3 regions of the Robertmurraya beringensis genome follow, and region 1 is predicted to be linked to each of the others. Evidence: a T-box and tRNA genes for the amino acid it is inferred to sense, from the RefSeq annotation. Region 1 holds a T-box; the other regions hold tRNA genes.
The links. The T-box of region 1 lies ahead of pheS (phenylalanine--tRNA ligase subunit alpha). A T-box ahead of a tRNA ligase gene usually reads a tRNA of that ligase, here a tRNA-Phe.
Positions count from the first base shown of each region.

Region 2: it encodes a tRNA-Phe, which carries the amino acid that the T-box ahead of pheS (phenylalanine--tRNA ligase subunit alpha) is inferred to sense. The anticodon was not compared.
Region 3: it encodes a tRNA-Phe, which carries the amino acid that the T-box ahead of pheS (phenylalanine--tRNA ligase subunit alpha) is inferred to sense. The anticodon was not compared.

Region 1 covers NZ_JBHLUU010000015.1:86,867-99,034, reverse strand. Annotated here, with positions in the region: gene polX (DNA polymerase/3'-5' exonuclease PolX) at 1-129, opposite strand, end outside; gene ACFFHF_RS02795 (CvpA family protein) at 297-824, opposite strand; gene zapA (cell division protein ZapA) at 839-1,108, opposite strand; gene rnhC (ribonuclease HIII) at 1,217-2,155, shown strand; gene pheT (phenylalanine--tRNA ligase subunit beta) at 2,192-4,606, opposite strand; gene pheS (phenylalanine--tRNA ligase subunit alpha) at 4,620-5,657, opposite strand; T-box leader at 5,707-5,954, opposite strand; gene ACFFHF_RS02770 (TrmH family RNA methyltransferase) at 6,032-6,778, opposite strand; gene sspI (small acid-soluble spore protein SspI) at 6,896-7,102, shown strand; gene ACFFHF_RS02760 (M20/M25/M40 family metallo-hydrolase) at 7,266-8,351, opposite strand; gene ACFFHF_RS02755 (dUTP diphosphatase) at 8,423-8,917, opposite strand; gene ACFFHF_RS02750 (sigma-w pathway protein ysdB) at 9,051-9,431, shown strand; gene ACFFHF_RS02745 (TVP38/TMEM64 family protein) at 9,462-10,049, opposite strand; gene ACFFHF_RS02740 (DUF1294 domain-containing protein) at 10,127-10,393, opposite strand; gene rplT (50S ribosomal protein L20) at 10,467-10,826, opposite strand; gene rpmI (50S ribosomal protein L35) at 10,850-11,050, opposite strand; gene infC (translation initiation factor IF-3) at 11,067-11,570, opposite strand; ribosomal protein L20 leader region at 11,650-11,779, opposite strand; gene thrS (threonine--tRNA ligase) at 11,951-12,168, opposite strand, start outside.
Region 2 covers NZ_JBHLUU010000017.1:48,444-54,695, forward strand. Annotated here, with positions in the region: gene ACFFHF_RS06235 (DNA alkylation repair protein) at 1-393, opposite strand, end outside; gene ACFFHF_RS06240 (DUF1801 domain-containing protein) at 432-1,079, opposite strand; gene ACFFHF_RS06245 (VOC family protein) at 1,107-1,505, opposite strand; gene ACFFHF_RS06250 (SpoIID/LytB domain-containing protein) at 1,718-3,058, opposite strand; gene ACFFHF_RS06255 (VOC family protein) at 3,027-3,416, opposite strand; tRNA gene ACFFHF_RS06260 (tRNA-Arg) at 3,603-3,676, opposite strand; tRNA gene ACFFHF_RS06265 (tRNA-Ser) at 3,687-3,777, opposite strand; tRNA gene ACFFHF_RS06270 (tRNA-Asn) at 3,791-3,865, opposite strand; tRNA gene ACFFHF_RS06275 (tRNA-Ile) at 3,900-3,976, opposite strand; tRNA gene ACFFHF_RS06280 (tRNA-Gly) at 3,982-4,055, opposite strand; tRNA gene ACFFHF_RS06285 (tRNA-Cys) at 4,067-4,140, opposite strand; tRNA gene ACFFHF_RS06290 (tRNA-Gln) at 4,145-4,216, opposite strand; tRNA gene ACFFHF_RS06295 (tRNA-His) at 4,237-4,312, opposite strand; tRNA gene ACFFHF_RS06300 (tRNA-Tyr) at 4,318-4,401, opposite strand; tRNA gene ACFFHF_RS06305 (tRNA-Phe) at 4,433-4,508, opposite strand; tRNA gene ACFFHF_RS06310 (tRNA-Asp) at 4,641-4,716, opposite strand; tRNA gene ACFFHF_RS06315 (tRNA-Met) at 4,750-4,823, opposite strand; tRNA gene ACFFHF_RS06320 (tRNA-Ser) at 4,862-4,954, opposite strand; tRNA gene ACFFHF_RS06325 (tRNA-Met) at 4,962-5,038, opposite strand; tRNA gene ACFFHF_RS06330 (tRNA-Ala) at 5,126-5,198, opposite strand; tRNA gene ACFFHF_RS06335 (tRNA-Pro) at 5,213-5,289, opposite strand; tRNA gene ACFFHF_RS06340 (tRNA-Arg) at 5,303-5,379, opposite strand; tRNA gene ACFFHF_RS06345 (tRNA-Leu) at 5,474-5,562, opposite strand; tRNA gene ACFFHF_RS06350 (tRNA-Gly) at 5,575-5,649, opposite strand; tRNA gene ACFFHF_RS06355 (tRNA-Leu) at 5,684-5,768, opposite strand; tRNA gene ACFFHF_RS06360 (tRNA-Lys) at 5,814-5,889, opposite strand; tRNA gene ACFFHF_RS06365 (tRNA-Thr) at 5,899-5,974, opposite strand; tRNA gene ACFFHF_RS06370 (tRNA-Val) at 6,076-6,148, opposite strand; tRNA gene ACFFHF_RS06375 (tRNA-Glu) at 6,211-6,252, opposite strand, start outside.
Region 3 covers NZ_JBHLUU010000009.1:789-12,956, forward strand. Annotated here, with positions in the region: tRNA gene ACFFHF_RS01170 (tRNA-Gly) at 1-69, shown strand, start outside; tRNA gene ACFFHF_RS01175 (tRNA-Leu) at 82-170, shown strand; tRNA gene ACFFHF_RS01180 (tRNA-Arg) at 240-316, shown strand; tRNA gene ACFFHF_RS01185 (tRNA-Pro) at 330-406, shown strand; tRNA gene ACFFHF_RS01190 (tRNA-Ala) at 421-493, shown strand; tRNA gene ACFFHF_RS01195 (tRNA-Met) at 550-626, shown strand; tRNA gene ACFFHF_RS01200 (tRNA-Ile) at 650-726, shown strand; tRNA gene ACFFHF_RS01205 (tRNA-Ser) at 739-831, shown strand; tRNA gene ACFFHF_RS01210 (tRNA-Met) at 848-921, shown strand; tRNA gene ACFFHF_RS01215 (tRNA-Asp) at 959-1,034, shown strand; tRNA gene ACFFHF_RS01220 (tRNA-Phe) at 1,174-1,249, shown strand; tRNA gene ACFFHF_RS01225 (tRNA-His) at 1,271-1,346, shown strand; tRNA gene ACFFHF_RS01230 (tRNA-Gly) at 1,357-1,430, shown strand; tRNA gene ACFFHF_RS01235 (tRNA-Ile) at 1,436-1,512, shown strand; tRNA gene ACFFHF_RS01240 (tRNA-Asn) at 1,548-1,623, shown strand; tRNA gene ACFFHF_RS01245 (tRNA-Ser) at 1,627-1,717, shown strand; tRNA gene ACFFHF_RS01250 (tRNA-Glu) at 1,721-1,792, shown strand; gene glgB (1,4-alpha-glucan branching protein GlgB) at 2,414-4,351, shown strand; gene ACFFHF_RS01260 (glucose-1-phosphate adenylyltransferase) at 4,299-5,495, shown strand; gene ACFFHF_RS01265 (GlgC family sugar phosphate nucleotidyltransferase) at 5,488-6,507, shown strand; gene glgA (glycogen synthase GlgA) at 6,504-7,955, shown strand; gene ACFFHF_RS01275 (glycogen/starch/alpha-glucan phosphorylase) at 7,945-10,353, shown strand; gene ACFFHF_RS01280 (1,4-dihydroxy-2-naphthoate polyprenyltransferase) at 10,396-11,334, opposite strand; gene ACFFHF_RS01285 (isochorismate synthase) at 11,654-12,168, shown strand, end outside.

The sequences.
Region 1 (12,168 bases):
CTCATTTATTTCAAGGCTATTTGCTGCTTTTCTAAAAGCAGACACTTTAAATGTATTCTCACCTTTTAATTCCATATATGTAGCGATCGTCTCAAGTAAACGTATCACATCTTTTTTTTGTATTGCCACACTAACCACCTACTTTCACTAAATCCCATTATGAATGATTCACTTCTATTTCACCAATCATTTAGATATTTGAAATCCTACTATGTATTATGTACGTATTGGAATCCAAAAAGTTTTTAAGAAAAAACAAAATAAAACTTCTCTTAAAAAAGAGAAGTAATAATAAGTTATCCCCAAAGCTCTTTCACAAAATCAGATAAAAATGGGGTATTTTCAACTATCCCCTTTGCCACAGAAGAACTAGCTAAAGGAGATTGCACGGCTTCAATTGGTAGAAGTGCTGCTATGTATAAAATGATAAACAGAAGTAAATAGACCTCTAAAAATCCAAGTATACCTCCAGCCCAACGATTAAAAGTCTTTAAAATTGGTAGATTGGAAACAAAATCTAGCATACTTCCAATTATTTGTAGAATAATCTTAACTGCAAAGAAAATAGCTACAAAAGCAATTCCACGGTAATATGCATCCTCCATATTTCCTTCTGAAAAGATGATTTGTAAATTTGATGCATCACCGAAGCTTGGATATGGAATCCAAAGGGTTAATTTAGGAGCAAGTTCGGAATAATAGACCTTTGCAACAATAAATGCGATAATGAAGCCAGTAAGATGAATAAATTGAAGGATAAACCCTCTACGAAGTCCAACAAGTAATCCTATTAATAATATAATGATAATGGCAATATTTAGCATATTCGTTCAATCCTTTACTTCTTTAGTTCACTTTCTAAGCGGTCAAGATGATCCTTTATTTTCAGATAATCATTTACAGCATTTACTGCTGTAAGAACTGCAAGCTTTGTACTATCGAGTGAGGGATTCTTCTGACCGATTTCGCGCATTTTATTGTTTACCAAAGAGGCAACCAATCGAACATGTTCAACACTTTCATTACCTACAATTACATACTGTTGCCCGTATATTTCAACTGTTGTGCGCTTCTTTTCTGCTTCAGACACAGCATTGCCCCCATTCATAAGAATCCTACACTATATCATAACATGAATATTATTTGAGTGGGAAGTTAAGAATGTCTAAATCAGACGAATCAAGGAAAAATATGTATTTTTATTGGAGAGTGTAAAATGAGTCAAGTTGTATTAAAACAGTCTGGGGAACAAATAAAGAAGATGCAGGAATACTATCAACAAAGCATTTCACCTAAAATCCCACCCGGTGGAGTTTTTGCAGCAAAATTATCCGGTTGCTCCATAACCGCATATAAATCAGGTAAAGTGCTTTTTCAAGGTCCTTCATGTGAGATGGAAGCAAAGAAATGGGGTGCTGCGGATCAACCTCCAAACAAAAAAACTCCGAAACCTTCACCAAATAAAAGTCATCTACCTGAGCATTTTGAGTCTCTTTCTGTTGTTGGATCAGACGAGGTTGGTACTGGCGATTACTTTGGGCCCATTACCGTCGTTGCAACGTATGTTAATAAACAGCATATTCCCCTATTAAGAGAGCTGGGCGTAAAGGATTCAAAAGGTCTAAAGGATGAGCAAATTTCAGCGATTGCAAAGGAAATTAAGCATGTGATTCCTTATAGCCTATTAACTTTACATAATGAAAAATACAATCAGCTTCAGCAGTCTGGAATGTCACAAGGAAAGTTAAAAGCGCTGTTGCATAACCAAGCCATTGGACATGTACTGAATAAAATTGCACCAGAAAAGCCTGATGCCATCTTAATCGATCAGTTTGCAAAAGAAGATGTGTATTATCAGTATCTTAAGGGGCAAAAAGTCATTCACCGTGAAAATGTTTTTTTCTCAACAAAAGGAGAAAGTGTTCACTTAGCTGTTGCAGCCGCATCCATTCTAGCTCGTTATGCATTTGTTCAGCACTTTGAAAATCTTTCAAAGGAGGCTGGATTTGTCATTCCAAAAGGAGCAGGTGCCCAAGTAGACGTAGCCGCAGCTAAATTGATTAAAGCAAAGGGAAAAGAAAGCCTTCCACATTTTGTTAAACTACATTTTGCTAATACAGAAAAAGCATGGAAACTGATTACGAAAAAACAATAAAAAAAGGAGCATTCCATTGGATGCTCCTTTTCTATTTTATCCTCTTAAAACTGCTCCAGCCTGATCCTTCAAAGCATCTAGTACCTTTTCGTGAGCCTTTGTTACTTCTTCGTCAGTTAGTGTTTTTTCTGGATCAAAATATCTTAATGAAAACGCAATGGATTTCTTACCTTCTTCCATGCGATCTCCTTCATATAGATCAAACACAGAAACTTCCTTCAGTAAGCTGCCACCAGCTTTTGCAATAATGTCAGAAAGCTGACCAGCAACCACTTCCTTGTTAACAACCAATGCGATATCACGCGTAATAGATGGGTAACGAGGAATTGATTCGTATTGTAACGGAGCAATTTCTGCCTCTAGTAAAGCCTTTAAAGATAGTTCAAATACATACGTATCTTTCAAATCTAGTTCTTTTTGAACGTTCGGATGGATTTGTCCGACAAAACCAATTCTCTCCTTATCTAAAAGAAGATCAGCGGTTCTTCCTGGATGCATTCCTTCCACGGTTGCTTGACGGAACTCCACTCTACCTGTCAACCCTAAGCGAGCAAGTAACCCTTCTAGCACACCTTTAAGAACATAGTAATCAACAGCTTTCTTTTCCCCTTGCCATGGGTGCTGATACCATAAGCCAGTAATTGCTGCTGCCAAATGTTCCTTCTCCTCTGGAAGCTTATCTTGTTCAGTCGATAAGAACACGGCCCCTGTTTCATATAATGCAATGCTATCATTTTGACGAGCAGAATTGTATTTTACGACCTCTAGTAACTGTGGCAAAATGCTCAGACGTAATACACTACGGTCTTCACTCATCGGCATCGCAAGTTTAACAGGTTCACGCTTATCTAATGCAAATTGAGAGGCTTTTCCTTCATTCGTCAAAGAATAAGTGACTGCTTGAAATAATCCAGCACTTTCTAAGTAGCGACGGACAATTCTACGTTTTTTCTGGTAATCACTTAAATTCCCTGGCGTAGAAGCACCCTTTGGAAGAGTTTTAGGGATATAGTCGTAGCCGTAAATTCTTCCAACTTCTTCAACTAAATCTTCCTCAATCGTAATATCACCACGACGAGTAGGTACGGTTACTGTAATTTCGTTTCCTTCCACCTTCGTAGTAAATTGTAGACGGGCAAAAATATTTTTCACCTCATCCATGGATATTTCGGTACCAAGGACACCATTGATTTTATCTAATGTAATCGAAACAACCGCAGGCTCCACCTTAAGCGCATCTGCCTCAACAGATCCTTCTAATACTTCTCCGTTTGCATACAGTGCTAATAGCTCAGCCGCTCGTTCTGCTGCTGCTCTAACACGATTCGGATCCACGCCTTTTTCATAGCGTGCACTTGCTTCACTGCGCAATCCATGATCCTTTGAAGCTTTACGAATGGGTGCTCCTACAAAATATGCAGACTCTAATAATACGGTTGTCGTTGTTGTTTCTACCTCAGAGTTTGCTCCACCCATAACTCCTGCTAATGCAACCGGCTCATTTCCGTTTGTAATTACCAGATGGTCTGTTGTTAATGTACGTTTGGCATCATCAAGCGTAGTAATCGTTTCCCCTTGATGCGCACGGCGTACAACGATCTCTTTTGAACCAAGACGATCATAGTCAAAGGCATGTAGCGGTTGACCGTATTCCATTAAAATGTAATTCGTTATATCGACAACATTATTATGAGGACGTACTCCTGCAGCCATCAGACGCGTTTGCATCCATAATGGAGAAGGTCCAACCTTTACATTTTTAATCACTTTTGCAACGTAAAGTGGATTATCTTCTGGAGCATCCACAGTAACAGAGATATATTCGCTAGCCTTTTCGCTAATGGATGAAACCTCAGGCTTTGGAAGCTTTACTTCTTTTCCTAGAATAGCCGCAACCTCATATGCTACACCTAGCATGCTTAGGCAATCCGCTCGGTTTGGAGTTAAACCTAGCTCTAAAATTTGATCATCACGATTTAACAGTTCAAGTGCATCGTCCCCAACTGTTGCCTCATTCGGGAATACGAATATCCCTTCAGAGAATTCCTTGGCAACAAGCTTGCTTTCTACCCCTAGCTCCTGCAAGGAACAGATCATTCCATTTGACTCTTCGCCGCGAAGCTTTGCTTTTTTAATCTTGAAGTTTCCTGGGAGAACCGCTCCCACCTTTGCCACAATCACATGTTGCCCTTTATCTACATTCGGAGCGCCACAGATGATTTGAACGGGCTCTCCTTCTCCAACATCTACTAAACATTTGTTTAGCTTATCGGCATTTGGATGTTGTTCACGTTCTAACACATGACCGACGACGAGTCCTTTCATTCCTTCATTAAGAATCTCAACGCCTTCCACTTCTATCCCACTTTTTGTAATTTTATCGGCTAGTTCAGAAGCTGTGACACCAGAAAGGTCCACGTATTCTTGAAGCCATTTATAAGAAACAAACATTCTTGTTATCCTCCTATTCGTGTATCGAAAATTGCTTTAAGAAACGTACATCGTTTGTATAGTAATGACGAATATCATCCACGCCGTATTTCAGCATGGCAATTCTCTCAGGCCCCATCCCGAATGCAAAGCCAGTATATTTTTTTGAATCATAGCCAGCCATTTCAAGTACGTTTGGATGCACCATTCCAGCTCCAAGAATTTCAATCCAACCCGTTCCTTTACAAACGCTACATCCTTTTCCGTTACAAATTTTGCAAGAGATATCCATCTCAACAGAAGGTTCTGTGAATGGGAAGAAGCTAGGACGTAAGCGAATCTCACGGTCTTCACCAAAGATTTTTTTCGCAAATACATCTAGTGTCCCTTTCAGGTCACTCATTTGGATGTTTTCTCCTACCACAAGACCCTCGATCTGCATGAATTGATGGGAATGCGTTGCGTCGTCATTATCACGGCGATAAACTTTTCCTGGGCAGATAATTTTAATAGGTCCCTTTCCTTCTTTCTTTTCCATCGTTCTTGCTTGCATTGGCGATGTGTGTGTACGAAGAAGGATTTCTTCCGTAATATAAAAGGAATCTTGCATATCACGAGCTGGATGACCTTTTGGTAAATTTAAAGCCTCAAAGTTATAGTAATCACTTTCTACTTCAGGACCTTCTGCAATCGTGTAGCCCATACCAATAAAGAGGTCTTCGATTTCTTCAATGATTCTTGTTAGTGGGTGATGGTTTCCTGTTTTTACCGGTCTTCCTGGAAGTGTTACATCAATGGTTTCGGAGGCAAGCTTTTTAGTCACCTCTTCTTCTTCCATAACTGCTTGTTTTTCTTCAATTGCTTTTGCAATAACGTCTCTTACCTCGTTCGCCAATGCCCCCATTTTAGGACGTTCCTCAGCACTTAGCTTCCCCATCCCTTTTAATACCTCAGTAATGGGACCTTTTTTCCCTAGATAAGATACACGAATATCATTTAATTCTTTTAAATCAGTCGCTTTCTTTATTCCTTCAAGCGCTTCTTGCTGAAGCTCTACTAAGCGTTGCTCCATGTTCTTTCCTCCTTATGATTTTTAGACAAAATAAAAAACCTCATCCCTGAAAAGGGACGAGGTTTCATTATTCGCGGTACCACCCTTAATTAATGTAGACATTCTTTCTCCTACATTCACTTCATTGTTGATAACGGCTTTAAACCGGTGCATCTTTACACTTCTTAAAGAAATGGTCCCGATGCCAACTCGGGAGGTGAACTTCGTTTACTTTTTCTATAAAAATGCTTTCAGTCTAAGGCATTTTCTCCCTAACATAGATGGTAGCAAACTACTTTTCTCCGTCATCGTTTTTTAGTATGTAATTTTTGCTGTTATTATAGTATACTTTCTTACTTATTTCAAACCCATTTTCGGGAGGCTATGTGCCTATTTTATCCACGTAAGTAATATAACAAAATTCCTGCTGCTACTGCAACATTTAATGACTCACTTTTTCCATGAATCGGAATAAAAAGATTAGCTGTCGTTTTACTTAATAGCTCTTTACTTACCCCGTTCCCTTCATTTCCGACGATTAAGGCATAGGATCCAGGTGATTGTATTTGATGGAACGGTTCGGCATTCTCCAATGCTGTCCCATAAACAGGGATTCCTCGGTCAAGAAGATCGCTTGTCCAAGCAGAGATATCACCTTTAATAACTGGAAGATGAAAATGGCTTCCTTGGGCAGACCTAAGCACCTTGGAATTATACATATCCACACTTCCATTTCCAATCACCACAACGTCCACACCGGCAGCATCTGCCGTACGAATCATTGTTCCTAAATTTCCAGGGTCTTGGACAGCATCAATTAAAAGATAAGATGTTCCTTCTGTACGGGATGACTTTTCTTGATGACATACTGCAAAAATGCCTTGTGGTGTATCTGTTTCAGCCAATAGCTTAATAATATCTGCAGGTACAGTGGTAATTGAAGTTGCCCCGTAATCAAAACTTGAAGGGAGTTCAATATCTTCTTGTACAATGATTTCTTCTAATCGACCTGCTTTTAGCGCTTCCTCCACTAGATGGAACCCTTCGACTAAAAATAGGCCTGTTTTATCTCTTTCCTTTTTCGTTAATAGTTTCTTCCATTGCTTCACCTTTGGGTTACTACTCGAGTGAATATGCTTCAAGGTAAAACCCCTTCTTTCCTTTTTTCTCGGGTTTTCTAATTATAGCGTAACTTAAGTACATAATAATAACAAAAATAGAAAACATATTAAAGAAAATGAAGAAGGAGTGGGTAAAAAATGAATCTTAACTTAAGAAATGCAGTTATTCATAATGTATCAGGAAATACACAAGACGAGCTACGAGACACGATCGTAGACGCCATTCAAAACGGCGAAGAAAAAATGCTTCCAGGTTTAGGAGTACTTTTTGAAGTCATCTGGAAAAATGCATCCGACCAAGAAAAAAACGAAATGCTCCAAACCCTAGAAACCGGCCTAAAATAGGGTGTCTGTCACCGCTCGTGGACAAATTCTTTGGTTTGTCCACGGAAGGTGACAGACACCACCCGTGGACAGTTGGGGTGGTTTTGTCCGCCTGAGGTGGACACTTGTGCCCGATTAGCCAAACAAAGACAGCATGCCTTGGCATGCTGTCTTTGTTTGGTCTCTATTCGAGAGTAATACGGTCTACTGTTTCACGGTCTAGACGTTTGATGACTTCAACGATTAGCTTAACTGCGTTTTCGTAGTCATCACGGTGCAGCATTGCTGCATGTGAATGGATGTAGCGAGTTGCAATCGTAATGGCTAATGAAGGGACTCCTTTATGAGATATATGGATGGAACCCGCATCCGTGCCACCTCCAGCGATTGCATCGAATTGATATGGAATTCCAAGTTCATCCGCTGTATCCGTTACTAAATCTCTTAATCCTTTGTGAGACACCATACTTGCGTCATACAAAATGATTTGAGGTCCTTTGCCCATTTTACTTTGCGCTTCCTTCTCCGACACACCAGGAGTGTCACCAGCAATTCCAACATCTACTCCAAACCCAATATCAGGCTCTATTGCTGCAGCTGAAGTACGTGCTCCACGTAAGCCTACCTCTTCTTGTACACTTCCAACTCCGTATACAATATTTGGATGCTCTTCATTCTTTAATTGTTTTAAGACATCAATTGCAATCGCACACCCAATCCGATTATCCCAAGCTTTTGCTAATAAAAGCTTTTCATTGTTCATCACAGTAAACTCAAAGTATGGAACGACCATGTCACCAGGACGGACTCCCCACTCTGTTGCTTCCTCACGACTTGATGCACCAATATCAATAAACATATCTTTAATTTCTACTGGTTTTTTTCTAGCTTCAGGAGACAAGATATGTGGTGGTTTTGACCCGATAACTCCTGTCACATCTCCCTTTCTGGTAACAATCGTCACTCGCTGTGCTAACATAACCTGTGACCACCAGCCACCAACCGTTTGGAAGCGTAGGAACCCTTTATCATCAATTTGCGTGATCATAAATCCTACTTCATCCAAGTGACCCGCAACCATTACCTTGGGACCGTTCGCATCTCCCACTTTTTTCGCAATTAAGCTGCCAAGTCCATCAGTTGTTACTTCATCCGCATACGGAGCAATATGTTTGTTCATCACTTCTCTTGGCTCACGCTCATTCCCTGGAATCCCCTTTGCATCTGTTAATTCCTTGAGCATCGCTAAAGTATCATCAAGTTTTGTCATTTATTTCGACTCCCTTAATATGTATTCTGTTTATAGTATACTAGGTACAACTTAATTGCACAAAGTATACGTTAGTACCCTTCCTTCTGCCTTTTATAATTTACTTCATTTTTAGAGATATATGCTTCTTTTATTTCATCTGATGTAAACCCTAGCATCTTGCCTAAAATAAAATAACTTTCTAGCATGCTACGATACGTATCCATACTCCTTTCTGCAGAAAAGCGATGAACCGTTTCATACATAGATAAAAACTGATTTGTCACATTTTCCTCTTCTATTACCAATTCTTCTACCTGTACATCACGCTCTAATCCACAATCAAGACCAATTGATAAAATAAAATGAACTCCATCTACAAATTCCTCTAAAATGACTTCTTTCGGAGAAGCACCTTTTACACTCCAAAACTTAAAACAACGCGTCTCATTTGCTAGTTCACCAAGTTCAACCAACAAAGCTAGAACCTTTCTACTTATAAGACTATCTGTTTGTAATTGGTGTTTTTCTGCGATATGTATATCCAAACCTTTTTGCATTTCAAATAACTCTCGTAAATCCATCATTTCACTCTTTTCTATTTATATTACTTTAATCATAATGAAATTAAGAAAAAAATTCACTTAAAAGCAATATTTAATGAAACCTTTTTCAAATAAAGACGTATATAAAGAAAAATGAAGAGTGGAGGGCTTAAGTATGATGTGGCTACTACGCATGCTTCTAATAGCATTTATCTTATTTTTAATATACAGCGCCTTCAAATTTGTGTTAAACCCAAAGCGTAAATTGGAGCTAGCTCACGAGCAAAAGCAATTCTTTTTACTCGATGATATAAAAAATGTTCGTAAGAATTTCCTTTTAACCTATAAAGGCGTTATTTTCGAAGGCGAAAAATACTTAGGTACAACCGATCACACCTTCGAGGTTGTTTCGATATTCATTTGGCCACATAATACCTCTGCGCTAAATGGTTTGTCAAAGGAAGATTTCCGTAATATCGAGATGGAAGTAGCTGTTTTTTATCCGAATGCAAAAATTGACTGGAAAAGTCCCATTCATGAATTTATGAAAAAATAAACGTTCAAGGGTTTTCCCTTGAACGTTTTTTTATCCCTGCTTCTCTAGCTTTGTTTCCTTAAAAAAATCTCTCCACTTAATAATCGTCATCTTCTCTCTTAGAACATACACAAGAATCGATAAAGAAAACAATATAATAACAATCATCGTCGGTGTAAATTGACTAATAAATTGACCAAAGACCGTGTAAAAGAAAGCTAATGGAAGATTCGTAATAAAGGCTGCCTTTGAATACTCTTTAAAAGCACGGTGTCTTTCCATTAAACAAAAATTTAATAGCTGATAGTGTACAAAAGGAACTAGGCGTAAAATTGAAATCTGACTAACTGTTAAATTACGATACTCTCCAAACCACTTTTTCCGAATCGAAGACAATTTTTCTTGTGTTCGCGGAAACTTAGACACGAGAGCAAAAAACAGTAGACTGCTAATCATTAACCCAATCAGCGAGTATACCGTACCTGCCACTGTGCCAAAAAGAATTCCACCTGCAATACAGATAATGACTACTGGAATAAATAAAAACTGACGTAACGAATGGAACAAGACGAATATTATCGGGGTGAAAACTCCACCAGCCTGAAACATGACAAGCAGTAATGCTAACTCCTCATCCATATGACCACCCCTTAAGCAGTTTCTTGATGTCTATTACAGCTTATCGAGGCAGGACCATTTCTATGACAACTATTCCCTTAATTCCATACATAGTAAAGCAATAGACCGATTTGAAGAACAGTCAAAAAAGGCAATCCCCATTTAAAGTTAGGATGCTTCGTTTTATGACGAAAGGACCTCATTCCAATAAATGCGCCTAAGGCTCCTCCAAAAAAGGCAAATTGCCACAGTGTCGCCTCTTTAATTCGAAATTCATTTTTCTTAGCCTTCTGTTTATCTGCATACATCAACGTACAACTAACGATATTTATCACCAATAAATAAATCCAAATATATGTAAACATACCATACCTCCTTGAAGGACTTAAAAAAGCCACCCTCTTGTAAGAGAATGGCTTCTATTGACTAATAAGTCAATTATTTTGCTAGGCTTTGCTTAGCAGCATCAGCTAATTGAGCAAATGCTTTTTCGTCGCTTACTGCAAGTTCAGCAAGCATTTTACGGTTTACTTCGATACCTGCAACGCTTAAACCGTGCATTAAACGGCTATAAGAAAGACCGTTCATACGAGCTGCTGCATTGATACGAGTGATCCAAAGCTTACGGAAGTCACGCTTCTTTTGGCGACGATCACGGAATGCATACATTAGAGATTTCATAACCTGTTGGTTAGCTACTTTGTATAATGTATGTTTTGAACCATAATAACCTTTTGCTAATTTAATAACTTTTTTACGACGTCTGCGAGTTACTGTACCGCCTTTAACACGTGGCATATGTTTTCCCTCCTAATTTGCAATTACTTAAGATTTACTAGTAAGTTACGAATGCGCTTGTAATCGCCTGAAGAAACTAGAGTTCCTTTGCGAAGCTTACGCTTTGCTTTTGTAGATTTGTTAGCGAATAAATGGCTTCTGTATGCGTGTGAACGCTTCAGTTTACCAGATCCTGTTCTCTTGAAACGCTTTGCTGCGCCGCGGTGAGTTTTCATTTTTGGCATTAGGGATTCCTCCTCATTACTTGTCGTTTTTAGGTGCTAATGTCATAAACATGCTTCTGCCATCCATTTTCGGATGAGATTCCACTGTTGCTACTTCTTTACAAGCTTCTGCAAAGCGGACTAAAACACGTTGTCCGATCTCTTTATGTGTAATTGCACGACCTTTAAATCGAATCGATGCTTTTACTTTATCGCCTTTTTCCAAGAATTTAATCGCATTACGTAACTTTGTATTAAAGTCATGCTCATCAATGGTTGGGCTAAGTCGAACTTCTTTAGTGGTTATGATTTTTTGATTTTTACGTGCTTCTTTTTCTTTCTTCTGCTGCTCAAACTTAAACTTACCGTAGTCCATAATACGTGCTACTGGTGGTTTCGCGTTTGGTGCAACAAGAACAACGTCAAGATTTACACGCGTAGCAATCTCAAGTGCTTCGATTTTTGATTTAATGCCTAGTTGTTCGCCATTTTGATCAATTAGACGTACTTCGCGGGCACGAATACCCTCGTTCAACAACATGTCTTTGCTAATAGCTGGACACCTCCAAGGTTTAATGCGAATACAACGTTTGGGTTAAGAAGATTTCATTTTCATAAGAAAAATAAAAAAAGTGCGGATGAATGCACCCACACTTTACGATACCCATACGGTAATAAGCCTTTTCGTAAAACCTGCCAACTGCGCTTTGGCGTCAATCAGGTGAGAAGCGGGTGCTTCTTCTTTATCTCAAACTCGTATTCAATTTACCTTAGCAACTATACCACAATAAATAATTCATGTCAACGAAACACTTATTATCACAACGAAATGAATTGTATCAAAAATATACGTTTGTGGCAATACCTTTTCAAAAAATAAACATAAAGAGGATGATTAGACATCCTCTTCTGTGAAAAACATTAGCGCTTTACTTCCATTTTTAAGTTTTCAACAAACGTTTCAAAGGAAACAACCTCTGATTTTTGCTCCCCATATTTACGTACATTCACTGCCTTTTCAGCTACTTCATTGTCACCAACGACTAGCATATAAGGAGTTTTTTGCATTTGTGCTTCACGAATCTTGTAACCGATCTTCTCATTACGATCATCAATTTCGACGCGAATACCTTCTGCCT
Region 2 (6,252 bases), on a different contig from region 1:
GCAACTCCATCCAGCCGACATTTTCAATTCGTCACCGCTTGCAATCCATTTATCTGCAACGTCTTGTGCAATATCTGACTCTGATAAAGTGACTGCGACCACATAATCGGACAGCATATAAAAATACGCACCATCTATCCAGCGTTCATAATCTGCTTCAGTCATAGCTTTTGGGTCAGCAATAATGCCTGCAAAATACATGGCATCGTAATTACCTGTGGTATAAAGCTTGTCAGCTAAATCTTGGTTGATTTTTATTTTCTTTGCAATTGGTTTCATAGCCCCTGTTGCCACGCCAAAAAGTGGCTCGTGCGCACCATTGGATATGTACATTTTCTTACTTCGTTCTTTACCGAGGGCTTCAAGCTCTTGCATCACTGTTTCAATATCCATAGCTTTGAACTTCCTTCCTTACTTTTATCATATTTTTTTTATCGAATGTTCTTGTGCGAGCCATCACAGGAGGGCATTTTTTTAGAAAGTCCACAAGTGCAATCCTTTAATCCCTTTCCGCTTAGAATTCTCTCCATACAATTCTCTACCCTTGACACTCGAGTTTTGGATTGTTTTGGTTGAGAAAAATAAAGAATATATGCTCTTTGCCGTCCCGGTGTCAATGCTTCAAAAGCAGTTTTTAAGTCTGGTGACTCATCGAATTTATCTTGAAGTTCTTCTGGAATAATGAATTCTGTATCCTTTTTTAAAGTTACTTCCAAACCGGCTTTTTCCACTTCAATGGCTTCAAGTATGTATTCTTTCAAAATAGGTTCTAGTTCAATTATTTCTTGAAGATGAGTGAATCGAATCTGGCGTGCCGCCTGTACATTCTCGGTTTGTTGGACAAGAATTCCATGGGGATCCTTTAATAAGGCACCTTTGTGAAACAGAAGTGCACAATATTCTTTAAATCCATGTATTAATACGACATTTTTCTTCTCAAGCGTGTAACACGGATGCATCCATTTAAATTCTTCGGTCAGATCACAGTCAAGAACAATCTGTCTCAACCGCTCAGATTCTTCCCTCCATTTTTTAACTTTACTTAAATAATCATCAACCTTTGGATTCAGAACTGCCATGTTGTTTCCTCCCATAAAAAAATTACTTCACGAAGGAAGATTTAGTTGCCATGACACACCAAATCGATCATTTAACCAACCAAACCTTTGACTAAAACCATAGTCACCAATTGGCATAAGTGCTTGTCCGCCCTCGATCAGTTTCTGATAAACGTTGTTAATTTCTTCTTCGGTATCACATGTAACAAAAATTGAGAAGGATGGAGTAAATGTAAACTGATGCTTTAAATTACTATCTATACACATAAATTCTTGGCCTTTTATAGAAAAAGTAGCCTGCATTACCGTTCCTTCATCTCCAGATTCATTCGCTCCATAGCGAACAATACTTGTAATTTCTGAATCCTCAATAATAGATATGTAATAATTCATTGCTTCTTCTGCTTTGCCATCTTGAAACATTAAGAATGGTGTAACTTTTCCCATTACGATCAGCTCCTTAAGTTAGTAGGGCTACCTTATCTATTTATTACATTCCTATAATTACAATATAAATAAAGACAGGAAATTTCACTAGTGTTAATGATTAAATCTGAAAATAATTAGATGTTTATTTTTCTATCCCTTCCAAATCAGTATGAACGGCAAAAAAAAGGATGATACCCGAAAGATATCATCACATGGTATTCACTACAATATTATTCTTGAAAGGTTTGAGTCACTTTCACTTGGGTGCCAGGATAATAGTGTCCAATAATTTCTTTGTAGTGTTTCCCTTCTTCTGCCATTTCATTTGCCCCCCATTGACTCATACCAACGCCATGCCCATGGCCTTTGCCACTTACTTTATAAGAAGTTGGATTGATTTCAAATGAACTTATTAAGTAACTTCTAAAATGACCTCCACCTATCATTGGACGTATTTTTTTTAATTCAACATGATCCAACGAAACTCTTTCGAATAAAATGGTTCCATCAATCAACCTTCTCATAAATTCAATTTGGATCGAGCCAATCATCGACCTTTGTGATTCATTTTTAACTTTATCGATTGCCATAAAAGGAATACCTAAAATTTTTATGTCACCTTCATAACCATTTCGATTAAGCCATTTTTTAATAGAGTCGCTGATTTTACCATCTTTCTCCTTTAGCTCGTTCCAGTCCTTCGATTGAATTTCATCCAGATCTATTTGTGTTTTTTGTAATGTAAAATCCCAGGGTTGAATGGGATCAAAAGGATCTGGTTTGATTGGGAAATATGGGCTTGGATTTCCGCCCCATACATTTTTATTACTCTCTGTGATTCCACCATTACTTGCAGAATAAAAAGCGCTTATGGGCTTATTTTGAAATGTAATAATTTCTCCTTTTGTATCAATTACAGCCCTCTTTGTATTACTAAATTCATTGTATCCTCCGTAAACTTGATATTGGATGGTGTCGTCGAGTTGGGGATTCTTATGGGTGATTGTATACGTGCGAGCAGCTAACGTTTGTGCCTTTAAAGCCTCAATATTCCATTCAGGAAACACTTCAAATGGAACAACTCCTTTTAAGTAATCCTCTAATAGTATCTGATTAGCAGGTCTTATGTGTTTTCCTTCTATATCAAACTCTACCGCTCCCATATAAGGTCTTCCATCAATGTATATTAGGTGCTCTTCATCATAAGTATCAGGATATAAAATGAACGGGCTACCGATTTCCATTTTTGACTTACCGCAAATAAGAAACATTTTGCCATCTTTAAATGAAATTGTATATTCATCCCCTTCATTTAACACCAATGCTGGATCTAATGTTGAATAATTACCTTTTATGTAAAATGGTATTTTAGAGGTATCTCCAATATAATTTCGTAATCTCACAGAGATCATCTCTTCCGCTTGCACTTCACTTGTGAAAGCGAGTAAAACGAATATGAAAATCGATAGGATAAAAGTTTTCATAACCATATTATTTATTATGTTTTTACTGATTATTCCTGAAGCTTTATTCCAACTCTTATAATTCTGTTTGATTAACGTTAAGTTCAATCAAATTACCATCTGGGTCAGCACAGAAAATTTGTGCAAATCCACTTTTTCCGTAGGGTTTTTCAAGAATTTCCACTTCATTTTGTTTTAACCATGTAAGCGCATCATAATAGTTCTCTACTCTCAGAGCAAAGTGACCTTCTCTGCTGGATAAGCTTTTATCCTGACGAATCGTCTGTGAAGAAGGATCAACGATCAAGTGGAGTTGCTGTCCCTCTATTTCATACCAGGCACCTGAAAAATCAAAATCTGGACGTGGTATTTCATTTAAACATAATACATTCCCATAGAAATCTTTTGCTCTTTCCAAATCTGTAACTGTAAGACTTACGTGATGGAGACTTTTATATTTAATCAAAATGTACACTCCTTTTATTCTTCTCTTATTTGTATCTTACTCAAAAAACCTCCTATGTGGAAGTGGCCTCCCACCCTCTACTCTTCAAGTTTATCTGAAAAGCCCAAGGGTTAACATTTTCTTAAAAGATAAAAAAACACAACAAAAAAACGCTTGATAGCGTTTTTGTTGTGTTTTTATTTTTTACGCGCCTTAGAGGATTCGAACCTCTGACCGTACGCTTAGAAGGCGTATGCTCTATCCAGCTGAGCTAAAGGCGCATCTATATAGTGGCGGAGAAGGAGGGATTTGAACCCTCGCGCCGGTTACCCGACCTACACCCTTAGCAGGGGCGCCTCTTCAGCCTCTTGAGTACTTCCCCATAGACATAAAAATGGCTCCGCAGGTAGGACTCGAACCTACGACCGATCGGTTAACAGCCGATTGCTCTACCACTGAGCTACTGCGGAACATTGAAGAATTATTTTAATAGGGTAAAAAATCTGGTGGGCCTAAATGGACTCGAACCATCGACCTCACGCTTATCAGGCGTGCGCTCTAACCAGCTGAGCTATAGGCCCCTATTTGGAGCGGGTGATGAGAATCGAACTCACGACATCAGCTTGGAAGGCTGAGGTTTTACCATTAAACTACACCCGCAAATATAAAATTGGAGGCAACACCCGGATTTGAACCGGGGATAAAGGTTTTGCAGACCTCTGCCTTACCACTTGGCTATGCTGCCATAACTGGGCTAGCTGGATTCGAACCAACGCATGACGGAGTCAAAGTCCGTTGCCTTACCGCTTGGCTATAGCCCAATGAAAAAATTTATAAATAATGGGGCGACTGATGGGAATCGAACCCACGAATGTCGGAACCACAATCCGATGCGTTAACCACTTCGCCACAACCGCCATAATGGTGGAGGGGGACGGATTCGAACCGCCGAACCCAAGGGAGCGGATTTACAGTCCGCCGCGTTTAGCCACTTCGCTACCCCTCCATATAAAAATGATAAGAAACATTAATATGAATGGTGGCTCAGGACGGAATCGAACCGCCGACACAAGGATTTTCAGTCCTTTGCTCTACCGACTGAGCTACTGAGCCATATTTATTATAGTACCCTAGATACAGTTTTGCTTCGTCCTTCGTCCCGATTTTTCAAATCGGTACGCTGGATGCAATTCTAAGAAGATTATTCATCGTGCTCTACCGACTGAGCTACTGATACATATAAAATGGCGGTCCCGACCGGGATCGAACCGGCGATCTCCTGCGTGACAGGCAGGCATGTTAACCGCTACACCACGGGACCAGAAATTTTTCAAATTTAATTGAAAAATTTAGATTGCGGGGACAGGATTTGAACCTGCGACCTTCGGGTTATGAGCCCGACGAGCTACCAGACTGCTCCACCCCGCGATAATATTATAAGAAAAAGCTGTGTTGCATTTAAAAAATGGAGGAGGTAGAGGGATTCGAACCCCCGCGCGGTTTGACCCGCCTGTCGGTTTTCAAGACCGATCCCTTCAGCCGGACTTGGGTATACCTCCGTATCTTTGGTAGCGGCGGAGGGGATCGAACCCCCGACCTCACGGGTATGAACCGTACGCTCTAGCCAGCTGAGCTACACCGCCAAAATAATTCATTGAATTTTTAAAACACATGTTCAGGAATTAATGAAGATTATTTTCACTACACTACGTTCCGTGAAAAAATCTAAGTGGAGCCTAGCGGGATCGAACCGCTGACCTCCTGCGTGCAAGGCAGGCGCTCTCCCAGCTGAGCTAAGGCCCCATAATAAAGTTAGATGGTCGGGAAGACAGGATTCGAACCTGCGACCCCTTGGTCCCAAACCAAGTGCTCTACCAAGCTGAGCTACTCCCCGATTAAAACTAATATGGCGCGCCCGAAAGGAGTCGAACCCATAACCTTCTGATCCGTAGTCAGACGCTCTATCCAATTGAGCTACGGGCGCATGTTTTTCACTTTGATATCCAAGTGATAAGGAAAAAATGAAACCTATTTTGCTTTGCAATTTATCGATGGATATTTTACTTCGTAAAAATCCTTGGTGCCGAGGACCGGAATCGAACCGGTACGGTAGTCACCTACCGCAGGATTTTAAGTCCTGTGCGTCTGCCAGTTCCGCCACCCCGGCAAAAGAAGTTCTTGGAGCGGAAGACGGGATTCGAACCCGCGACCCCAACCTTGGCAAGGTTGTATTCTACCACTGAACTACTTCCGCAAATGGAAAATTATTTTACTATTGTATAAAACGTTGGTGCGGGTGAAGGGAGTCGAACCCCCACGCCTTGCGGCGCTAGATCCTAAGTCTAGTGCGTCTGCCAATTCCGCCACACCCGCGTTATGATAATTAATGGAAAGTTGTTTTGCTGAAGCAAAAAACTTTGGTGAGCCATGAAGGACTCGAACCTTCGACCCTCTGATTAAAAGTCAGATGCTCTACCGACTGAGCTAATGGCTCGGTATAAAGTGGTGCCGGTGAGAGGACTTGAACCCCCAACCTACTGATTACAAGTCAGTTGCTCTACCAATTGAGCTACGCCGGCTTATTAAGAAGACTATTTTTCACTTTCGTGACTTTAGGATGAATATTTTTCACTTCGTGACTTAAGGATGAATATTTTTCACTTCGTGAAAAAATTCTTAATGGAGGATGACGGGATCGAACCGCCGACCCCCTGCTTGTAAGGCAGGTGCTCTCCCAGCTGAGCTAATCCTCCGAAATGGAAAGTTATTTTCACTTCGTGAAAAAACTTGGTTATTTTCACTTCGTAAAAAAACTTGGTGACCCCTACGGGATTCGAACCCGTGTTACCGCCGTGAA
Region 3 (12,168 bases), on a different contig from region 1:
GTAGTTCAGTGGTAGAATACAACCTTGCCAAGGTTGGGGTCGCGGGTTCGAATCCCGTCTTCCGCTCCAAGAACTTCTTTTGCCGGGGTGGCGGAACTGGCAGACGCACAGGACTTAAAATCCTGCGGTAGGTGACTACCGTACCGGTTCGATTCCGGTCCTCGGCACCAAGGATTTTTACAAAGTAAAATATCCTTCCATTAAACTATCTTGTTACTTTGAGAGTAAATTAAAATAATGCGCCCGTAGCTCAATTGGATAGAGCGTCTGACTACGGATCAGAAGGTTATGGGTTCGACTCCTTTCGGGCGCGCCATATTAGATTTAAACGGGGAGTAGCTCAGCTTGGTAGAGCACTTGGTTTGGGACCAAGGGGTCGCAGGTTCGAATCCTGTCTTCCCGACCATCTAACTTTATTATGGGGCCTTAGCTCAGCTGGGAGAGCGCCTGCCTTGCACGCAGGAGGTCAGCGGTTCGATCCCGCTAGGCTCCACTTAGATTTTTTCACGAAACGTAGTGTAGTGAAAAAATCTTCATTAAATTAAATTTGGCGGTGTAGCTCAGCTGGCTAGAGCGTACGGTTCATACCCGTGAGGTCGGGGGTTCGATCCCCTCCGCCGCTACCAAAATTACTAAATTAGTTATCCTTGGACCTTTAGCTCAGCTGGTTAGAGCAGACGGCTCATAACCGTCCGGTCGTAGGTTCGAGTCCTACAAGGTCCACCATTTACGATATTTGGAGGTATACCCAAGTCCGGCTGAAGGGATCGGTCTTGAAAACCGACAGGCGGGTCAAACCGCGCGGGGGTTCGAATCCCTCTACCTCCTCCATATAATTTAATATCGTCGCGGGGTGGAGCAGTCTGGTAGCTCGTCGGGCTCATAACCCGAAGGTCGCAGGTTCAAATCCTGTCCCCGCAATTAAAAAGTTATTTTCAAGGAAACTTGAAAAAACTCTGGTCCCGTGGTGTAGCGGTTAACATGCCTGCCTGTCACGCAGGAGATCGCCGGTTCGATCCCGGTCGGGACCGCCATTAAATAATTCAAAGTTGGCTCAGTAGCTCAGTCGGTAGAGCACGATGAATAAGCTACAAAGCAAAACAGCCAGCGTACCGATTGAAAATCGGGACGAAGGACGAAACATAACTTTATCTAGGGTATTATCTTAAGTATGGCTCAGTAGCTCAGTTGGTAGAGCAAAGGACTGAAAATCCTTGTGTCGGCGGTTCGATTCCGTCCTGAGCCACCATTTATTTTCAATATAATTATGGCGATTGTGGCGAAGTGGTTAACGCACCGGATTGTGGTTCCGGCATTCGTGGGTTCAATTCCCATCAGTCGCCCCATAATATTTTTGCGGGTGTAGTTTAATGGTAAAACCTCAGCCTTCCAAGCTGATGTCGTGAGTTCGATTCTCATCACCCGCTCCATTTAAGGGCCTATAGCTCAGCTGGTTAGAGCGCACGCCTGATAAGCGTGAGGTCGATGGTTCGAGTCCATTTAGGCCCACCAGAACTTTTTGCACTACCTAAAAAACTTACCAATATTCCACAGTAGCTCAGTTGGTAGAGCATTCGGCTGTTAACCGAACGGTCACAGGTTCGAGTCCTGTCTGTGGAGCCATATGGGGAAGTACTCAAGAGGCTGAAGAGGCGCCCCTGCTAAGGGTGTAGGTCGGGTAACCGGCGCGAGGGTTCAAATCCCTCCTTCTCCGCCATATGGCCCCTTGGTCAAGCGGTTAAGACACCGCCCTTTCACGGCGGTAACACGGGTTCGAATCCCGTAGGGGTCATAAAAAACATTGAACATTTGTTCAATGTTTTTTTCTATTTGGTAAGTTCTTCACTAGTTAATGATATCAGAAGTAATTAACTAACCATATTAAAGAATACCTCTTTGCGTCTTTTTCCAGGTGCAAGGGTATCTGTTCTTAACTCTTCTACTAACCCTCTATTGATGACAATTTACTATCAATAGAGGGTTTATTTATCTCTTCTATTAAATGTCCTCTAACCAATTGTTAAGGTTTCCAATTTTCGACAAATGAATGAAAACCCTTTCATTTTTCAGCATAAAAATGACCTTTTCACACAAAGAAATCCTCTTAAATATATTATTCTAAATTCAATTATTTCATAATTCAAAATACACATTTTATTCATTACAACCAAATAATTAGCATATATCTCTATATCTGCATCATAAAATTTATTATCTATTAAAAAATAATTTCTATCATTTTTTGCAGTTTGCTGCGTTAAAGGGATGAATGCCGTCGAAATCATATGTCTAATAGCTAATTGTGTCGAAATGGAGAGTTAATTGTCAGAAAAATTAAAAAGGGATTTGAAAGATTGGCAAGAATTATACAGTAAAAGTAATGTACAAAACTAATGAATAGGTAGGGAGTAGAATGATTTTGGATTTGATTCATCCAACTGAATACCAGCTTCATTTATTTCATGAGGGTAATTTCTTTGAATGTTACCGTTTGTTTGGAGCCCATGTTCTTACTATTGATGAAAAGACATGCACGAGATTTTGCGTGTGGGCACCAAACGCAACAAAAGTATCTCTTGCTAGTGATGTAAACAATTGGAATGGAAGTGGTTATGAATTTAAAAAGGTGAATGATGAAGGAGTTTGGATGCTCATTGTTGAGCAGGATTTAACGGGCTGCCTTTATAAATATGAAATTCATACATCCACGGGAGAAGTATTATTGAAATCTGATCCTTATGCGTTTTTCTCTGAAGAACGGCCAAAAACAGCATCCATTTGTTACCCCTTAGATGGTTTCCAATGGAACGATCAAAAATGGCTTCAGAAAAAAGAGAAAAACAAAGTGTATTCAAGTCCTACTGTTATCTATGAGATGCATGTTGGATCATGGAAAAAGAAAGAGGACGGCAGCTTTTTAACGTATCGTGAATTAGCTGATGAGGTCATTCCTTATGTACTTGACCACGGATTTACTCATATTGAGCTATTGCCATTAGTGGAACACCCTTTAGATATATCTTGGGGCTATCAAGGAACAGGATATTTTTCCGTTACTAGCCGTTATGGAACCCCTCATGATCTGATGTATTTTATTGATCAATGTCACCAAAATCATATTGGAGTAATTATGGATTGGGTACCAGGTCATTTCTGTAAAGACGCCCACGGATTACACCGATTTGATGGATCTTGGGTTTATGAATATGAGACAGAGATTGATCGTGAAAATTACACTTGGGGTACTGCTAATTTCGACTTAAGTAAAACAGAGGTACAGAGTTTCTTAATTTCTAATGCATTGTTTTGGATGGAATACTTTCATGTGGACGGATTTCGCGTAGATGCAGTTTCAAACATCATTTATTGGCCTAATTCAGATGGTCAACGAGTAAATGAATTTGGTATTGCATTTTTAAAGAAGTTAAATCAAATTGTATATCAATATGATTCAAACCTATTGATGATTGCCGAGGACTCTACTGATTGGCCACAGGTAACTTCCCCAACTCACTACGGTGGATTAGGTTTTAACTACAAATGGAATATGGGCTGGATGAACGACATGCTTTCCTATATGGAAAAAGGGTCAAATGAACGCTCACAATTTCACGATAAAGTCAGCTTCTCCCTTCTTTATGCATTTTCGGAGAATTATATCCTTCCATTTTCACATGACGAAGTTGTTCATGGAAAGAAATCGTTACTTGATAAAATGCCAGGAGATTATTGGCAAAAATTTGCTCAACTAAGGCTACTATTAACATATATGTTTGGACATCCAGGGAAAAAACTTCTGTTCATGGGATTTGAGTTAGGTCAGTTCTCTGAATGGAAAGATGAAGAGGAATTGGATTGGCATTTATTAGATTATGAGATGCATGGAAAAATGAATCTTTTTGTAAAAGAATTGATCAAGGTGTATAAGCGCAATAAACCTTTATATGAGCTTGATCATTTACATGAAGGATTTGAGTGGATTGATGTAAATAACCGTGATCAATCGATTTTCTCTTTTGTTAGAAAAGGGGAAGAAGGAGATCCATTGGTCATCGTGTGTAATTTTACAGAAAAGACATATGAAGATTATAAAATCGGTGTTCCAAAAGAGGGAACGTATCGAGAAATATTGAATACAGATGCGGTTGATTTTGGAGGGTCCGGTGTAATTAATAAAAAGCCACTAGAAGCGATTGATGAAGAGTTTCATGGAAGAGAGCATCACATTATGATGAGGATACCTCCATTTGGGGTTTCTATATTGCGTCCAGTTAAACATCGAAAGGAGAGAAAAGGAAATGGCAAAGAAGAAGTGCGTAGCTATGCTGTTAGCAGGAGGGCAAGGAAGTAGGTTACATTCCTTAACTTCAAATTTAGCAAAACCAGCTGTACCGTTTGGAGGGAAGTACCGAATCATTGATTTTACTTTGAGCAATTGTACGAACTCAGGAATTGATACGGTGGGTGTCCTTACTCAGTATCAACCACTAGTGTTAAACTCGTATATTGGAATTGGAAGTGCATGGGACTTGGATCGAAAAAATGGTGGGGTGACTGTTCTTCCACCTTATAGTGAGTCCAAGGAGATGAGATGGTATACAGGTACTGCTTGTGCCATCTATCAAAATTTAAATTATTTAATTCAATATGATCCGGAATATGTACTCATTCTGTCCGGAGACCATATATACAAAATGAATTATGAGTTAATGCTAGATTTCCATATTGCTAGAGATGCTGATGCTACCATTTCAGTGATTGAAGTGCCTTGGGATGAAGCAAGTCGATTCGGTATTTTAAATACGGATAGTGATATGAAGGTTGTCGAATTTGATGAAAAACCTGCGAATCCGAAGAACAATCTAGCCTCTATGGGGATTTACATTTTTAAATGGTCTGTTTTAAAAGGGTATTTGGAAAAGGATGCTGTTCTTCCTGAGTCAAGTCATGATTTTGGAAAGGATATTCTCCCAACCTTATTATCAGACCAGAAGAAATTATTTGCTTATCCGTTTAGTGGTTATTGGAAGGATGTTGGGACTGTACGTAGTCTTTGGGAAGCAAATATGGATCTCCTAGATGATAAATGTGGATTAGATTTATTTGATTATACTTGGAGAATTTATTCAGTAAATCCAAATCAACCACCACAGTTTATCTCAAATGATGCACTCGTCAATGATTCACTCATTAATGAAGGTTGTGTAATTGAAGGAGAGATTGAAAAATCGGTACTTTTTCAAGGAGTAAAGGTTGAAAAAGGAGCCTATATTAAAGAATCAGTTATCATGCCTGATGCAGTGATTGGAAAAAATGTGTTTATTGAAAAGGCGATCGTCCCGTCGGAGATGGTTATACCAGATGGAACAATTATTCGTGCTTTGCCAGATGCGGAGGATGATATTGTTTTAGTAACAGAGGGATATGCTTCAAACCCTTTAAATACAGAGAATAGAGAACAAATAAATGAGGAGATGAGGGGTAAGGATGGATAGAAAGCTGCTTGGAGTAATAGATGCAACAACATATCAAAAAGGATTAGAGGATCTAATCCAACATCGTTCTTTAGCTGCAGTACCATTTGGAGGACGTTATCGATTAATAGATTTTGTTCTTTCAAACATGGTCAATTCTGGAATAAAGAGTGTGGCGATTTTTCCGAAGAATCAATACCGTTCCTTAATGGATCATTTGGGGTCTGGAAAGGATTGGGACTTAAATCGTAAGCGAGATGGGTTATTCTTTTTTCCTGCTCCTGCAGAAGAAAAAGAAATAACTTCATTTAATCATTTTGCTGCCAATAAAGATTACTTTGATCGTAGTAACCAACAGTATGCCCTCATCTCAAACTGCTTTACTGTTTGTAGTATGAATTTTGAACCTATTCTCGATTGGCATATCAAGAGCGGCTGTGATATTACAGAAATAAGAAAAGACGGACGATCTCTTCATATGTTTTTAATGAAAAAATCTCTTTTAGTAGAACTTTTTGAGACAAGAGAGCAAACGGGATATACATGTATGAGAGATGTTGTAACAGATATTAACAGTCCTTATCGTCAATGCCATTATGAATTCAAAGGATACGCAGTGATGATCGACTCGATTACAACGTATTTTAATGAAAGTATGAAGCTATTAAATCCATCCATTTGGAAGGAGCTCTTTTTAAAGAATCAGCCAGTGTATACAAAAGTAAAGGATGAGCCACCTACTCGGTACTTTACAGGAGCTACGGTGAAAAATTCAGTCATTGCCAATGGCTGCTTAATTGAAGGAACCGTTGAAAATAGTATTATTTCTCGTGCTGTAAAAATTGGCAAGGGAACGGTAATAAAAAACAGCATCATCATGCAAAAATGTCAAATTGGTGAAAATTGCGTATTAGATTCGGTTGTTTTAGATAAAGATGTTAAGGTAAATGATGGAACAATGATGTATGGAACAAAGGATTTACCATATGTGGTTCGTAAAGGAACAGTACAAGGGGCGTTGATGAATTCGTGAAAGTTTTATTCGCAGTTTCGGAATGTGTACCTTTCGTTAAATCCGGAGGGTTAGCAGATGTAGCAGGATCTTTACCTAAAGAATTGAAAAGACTTGGTACAGATGTAAGAGTAATGATGCCGAAATACGGTACCATTCCTCAAGCAATACGTGAAAAGATGACTAAAAAACATGAGTTGATTGTGAATGTTGGCTGGAGAGAACAATATTGTGGTATTGAAGAGTATGTCCATGATGGAATTACTTATTATTTTATAGATAATGAATACTATTTTAAGAGAGATTCCTTGTACGGTTATTTTGACGATGGTGAGCGGTTTGCTTTCTTTAACCGTGCCGTGCTTGAAGCGGTGCGTATACTAGATTATTATCCAGATGTCATTCATTGCCATGATTGGCATACAGGAATGATTCCTTTCTTACTAAAAACGGAATATCAAAAGAAAAACGGCTATGGATTTATGAGAACAGTATTTACGATTCATAATCTTGGATTCCAAGGTATTATGCCTAAGGAAGCTTTAAAGGATTTATTTGATTTAGATGATTCATATTTTAATACCGATCAACTTGAGTTTTATGGAAACATAAATTTTATGAAAGCAGCACTTATTGCGTCTGATCGAATTACTACCGTTAGTCCTACATATATGGACGAAATACAAACGGAGTACTATGGTGAAAAGCTGGATGGATTGCTAAGAAGTCGTTTAAGTGATCTTGAAGGAATTCTAAATGGAATTGATGATGAATTTTATAATCCAGAAAAGGATTCGTTTCTTGTAAAAACATACGATGCCAATCATCGTAATCAAAAACTAGTAAATAAAAAGGCCATTCAGAAACAATTTGGCTTACCACAGGCTTCACAAATTCCATTAATGGTTATGGTCACACGTTTAACAAAACAAAAAGGATTAGATCTTGTTAAACATGTGTTTAATGAAATTATGGCTGAGCCGATTCAATTCCTCATTCTTGGAACGGGGGATGACGAGTTTGAAAATTTCTTTCGAGACATGGAGCGGCAGTATCCAGATCGATTTAAAGCATATATTGGTTTTGATGAAGGTCTAGCTCACCAAATTTATGCAGGTGCTGATCTTTTTCTCATGCCTTCAAAATTTGAACCATGTGGGTTAGGCCAAATGATTGCGATGAGATATGGCGCTATCCCTATCGTTCGAGAAACTGGGGGTCTAAATGACACCGTGTTTGCATATGATGAATTCTCAGGAGAGGGAAATGGTTTCTCCTTCAAGAATTTTAATGCGCATGATATGTTGTATACCATTAAACGTGCCATCCATTTTTACGAAAATGATCGGGTTTGGAATAATCTTGTTAAGCATGCAATGAGCATTGATAACAGCTGGGCACAGTCCGCCTTTAAATATAATCAATTATATGCTCAACTTTTATCCAGGAGTGAAACTCATGTTTTCTAACAAAGAAATGTTCACGGAAACGTTTTTACAACGTCTCGAAATGACTTGCGGAAAAAGCTTTCAAGAAAGTACGAAGAGAGATCACTACCATACTTTAGGAATCATGATCCGTGAATACGTAAGCTCAAATTGGATCAAGACAAATGAAAGTTATCGAGCGGAGAAAGAAAAACAAGTCTATTACTTATCTATTGAATTTTTGCTTGGAAAGCTTTTGAGGCATAACCTCCTTAACCTAGGAATTGATGATGTAGTGGAAGAGGGACTAAAGGAGCTAGGAATTGAGCTTAGCGACTTAGAGGAAATGGAAGCAGATGCAGCACTTGGTAATGGCGGCTTAGGACGTCTTGCAGCCTGCTTCATGGATTCTCTTGCAACTTTAGATCTTCCGGGTCATGGATGTGGTATTCGTTATAAGCATGGCTTATTTGAGCAGAAAATCGTAGATGGATATCAAGTAGAATTACCTGAACAATGGCTTCGTCATGGCCATGTATGGGAAGTAAGGAAAGCTGATTTAGCTGTAGATGTTCCTTTTTGGGGAAGAGTAGAAGCGATCAATAATAATGGAAAGTTAGAATTTCGCCATCTTGAAGCGGAAACGGTGATGGCTGTACCATATGACCTTCCAGTGGTAGGTTATCAAACAGACACAGTTAACACGTTACGCCTTTGGAGTGCTGAAACTACTCCGTACCCAATAAATCGAGATATTATGAAATATAAGCGCGATACGGAGCTTATCTCAGAGTTTTTATATCCCGATGATACACATGATGAAGGAAAGATTCTACGTTTAAAGCAGCAATATTTCCTTGTCTCTGCAAGTATTCGTTCGATTGTGAGATCTTATCGGAAACAACATGCTAGTTTAATAGATTTTCATAAATATGTGGGTCTGCATATAAATGATACGCATCCCGTATTAGCCATCCCCGAATTAATGAGGGTACTTATTGATGAGGAAGGGATGAGTTGGGAAGATGCATGGCATATTACGACAAACACTATTTCATATACGAATCATACAACTTTAGCAGAAGCTTTAGAAAAATGGCCGGTTCGCATTTTCCAACCGTTGCTTCCACGAATTTTTATGATTGTAAATGAAATCAACGAGAGATTTTGCCAAGACTTATGGACACAGTATCCAGGGGATTGGCGAAAAATTGAGGATATGGCAATTATTGCTCATGACCAAGTAAAGATGGCTCATTTGGCGATTGTCGGTTCATACAGTGTAAATGGAGTAGCCGCCATTCATACAGAAATTTTAAAACAAAGAGAAATGAACCAATTTTATCAAGTATTTCCTGAAAAGTTTAATAATAAGACCAATGGGATTACCCACAGACGTTGGCTGATCAAATCCAATCCGAAACTAACAAGTTTGATCAATGAGGGAATTGGGACGAAGTGGGTCAATCACCCAGAGCATTTAAAAGAGCTTCAATTTTTCCAGCAAGATTCTGCTTTTCTAGAGCAGTTGTATGAGATCAAGCAGGATAATAAGAAATCACTTGCAGAAAAAATTAAAGCAAAGACAGGTATAGTCGTTGATCCTCTTTCTATATTTGATGTTCAAGTAAAGAGATTGCACGCTTATAAACGACAGCTCTTAAATGTTCTTCATATTATGTACTTGTATAATCGCTTGAAAGAGGATTCGAGCTTTCAGATGTATCCAAGAACGTTCTTGTTTGGAGCGAAAGCATCACCTGGTTATTACTATGCAAAGAAAATTATTAAGCTCATCAATACCATTGCAGAAAAAATAAATAATGATAAAACGGTATCTGACAAGTTGAAAGTAGTATTTCTTGAAAACTACCGTGTATCATTAGCTGAAGAAATCTTTCCTGCATCTGATGTGAGTGAGCAAATTTCGACTGCTAGTAAAGAAGCCTCGGGAACAGGTAATATGAAGTTCATGATGAATGGTGCACTTACCTTAGGTACACTTGATGGAGCTAACATTGAAATCAAGGAACATGTAGGCGATGACAATATATTTATTTTTGGATTAACAGCGGAAGAAGTTATGAATTATTACCAGTATGGCGGCTATACGTCAGTCGACTATTATCACCATGATAAACGTATTCGCCAAGTGGTGGATCAGTTAACGAACGGATATTTTGGCGATCTTGATAATGAGTTTGAGCCGATCCATGATTCGTTATTAATGGAGAATGACCAGTATTTTGTTTTACGTGATTTCTCATCTTATATAGAAGCCCAAAGAGAAGTAGGGAAGGCTTATGCTGATCAAAATAGGTGGTTAAAGATGAGTTTAGCCAATATAGCGAATTCAGGTTTTTTCTCTAGTGACCGAACCATACAGCAGTATGCGGATGACATTTGGAATATTTCTTCTGTAAAAGGTAAAGTTAGGTAAATAACAAAGAGGAGACCATTTTTATAGGGTCTCCTCTTTTGTTTAATTGTTTAAGAAATGTCCTAAAAATAGTCCGATTGATAACAAAAATCCAAATATCGTATTTGTTTGGGCAGTCGCTATCATGGCTGGAACCATTTGAATCGGTTTTGTTTTTCCGATGAATCCTTTGATCGCTTTGATTGCTTTTGGTGAGCTTAGCAACACGATCGCTAACCAAGCAGAAGCATAGTCTAAACCAATCAGAGTAAATACCCAAGCATAAGAGACAAGGAACATTCCTGCTAAAAGAAAGATTGCTCTTTTTTGACCAAGTAGGATCGCTAATGTTTTTCTTCCATTTTCTTTGTCACCATCATGGTCACGTATATTATTGGCAAGTAGAATGGCACCTACAGTTATGACGATAGGTACAGATATTAATACACTTATCATAGTAACAAAACCTGTTTGAATGTAAAAGGCAATCAGTATGATGAGCATTCCCATAAAGAAACCGGCAAAGATTTCTCCAAAAGGAGTGTACGCGATCGGAATAGGTCCTCCCGTGTATAGATAACCTACTGTCATTGAAACTAGACCAATCGCAGCAAGCCACCAGCTAGAATTCATACAAATATATACTCCTAACAGCATGGAAATACCATAAAGACTAAGAGCTATTTTCATAACGGTCGCAGGTTGAATTCCTTCGCGAACAATGGCTCCACCTATACCGACAGAGTGCTCGTTATCAAGACCACGTTTGAAATCATAATATTCATTAAACATATTTGTTGCCGCTTGTATAAGTAAGCAAGCGATAAGCATGGCGATAAATAAACCAAGGTCAATAGATGTTAATGGTAAGGCTAATGCGGTTCCTAATAATACAGGAACAAAGGCAGCTGTTAACGTGTGTGGTCGTGTAAGTTGCCACCAGACTCTCCAATTTTTCCCCTTAAAAGTAGGCGAAGGACCCGTTTGCATTTGTGGTTGCATCGTACCTCTCCCCATTTCTATATTTATTTGTCAAAACTATATAAGTTTAAAATAATTTATATCCAAATTCAAGTGTAGGAAAAACGAAGGAGTGTGTCAATTAAATTTTCCTCCTAATGAAGGAGACCATTTCCATATTTTCTACAATAATTTTTTGTGCAGGAATGACAATTATGGGCATAATATCTCAAAATAGATTGAAATAGCGTATAATAAGGAAAGATATAGGTTTTCGAAGGTTCCTTTTGTTGACATGATCTTGGATTGAGGTGTATCTTAAAATAAGTTTATAACGTTATTTAACAGGAGTTGTACGAATTTGGTTACCATTCAGAATACGGAGCTTAAAGAAGGGATCATTGAAGCAATTGAGAAAGCACGCAAGCTTTCAATGCCCGTATTAGTTAGCGAAGTCCAAAGGATTCATCCGGTTCAGCCTCTGTCTGTATTTGCAGCTGGAAGAGACCAATTTGTTGGCGAGCGCTTTTTTTGGAAAGATCCCTCTGATGAAGTAGTTATGATTGGCATTGGAATATGTAAAGAAATACAATCGGATCAGGCTTCTGGCCGCTTTTTTCATGTGGAGAAGCAATGGCAAGAGCTTATGAGTCATAGCATCATGCTAATGGAAGAGAAACCAACTGCTACTGGACCCATTATGTTGGGTGGATTTTCCTTTGATCCATTGAAAGAGAAAACCGATCTTTGGGCACAGTTTCCACATTCCCTTTTTCATATACCAAAGTACCTAGTTAGTGTAATTAAAGGAGAATACTATTTAACGACTAACCTTCTTTGTTCGGCTGAAGATGATGATTCAATGTATGAGCTAGC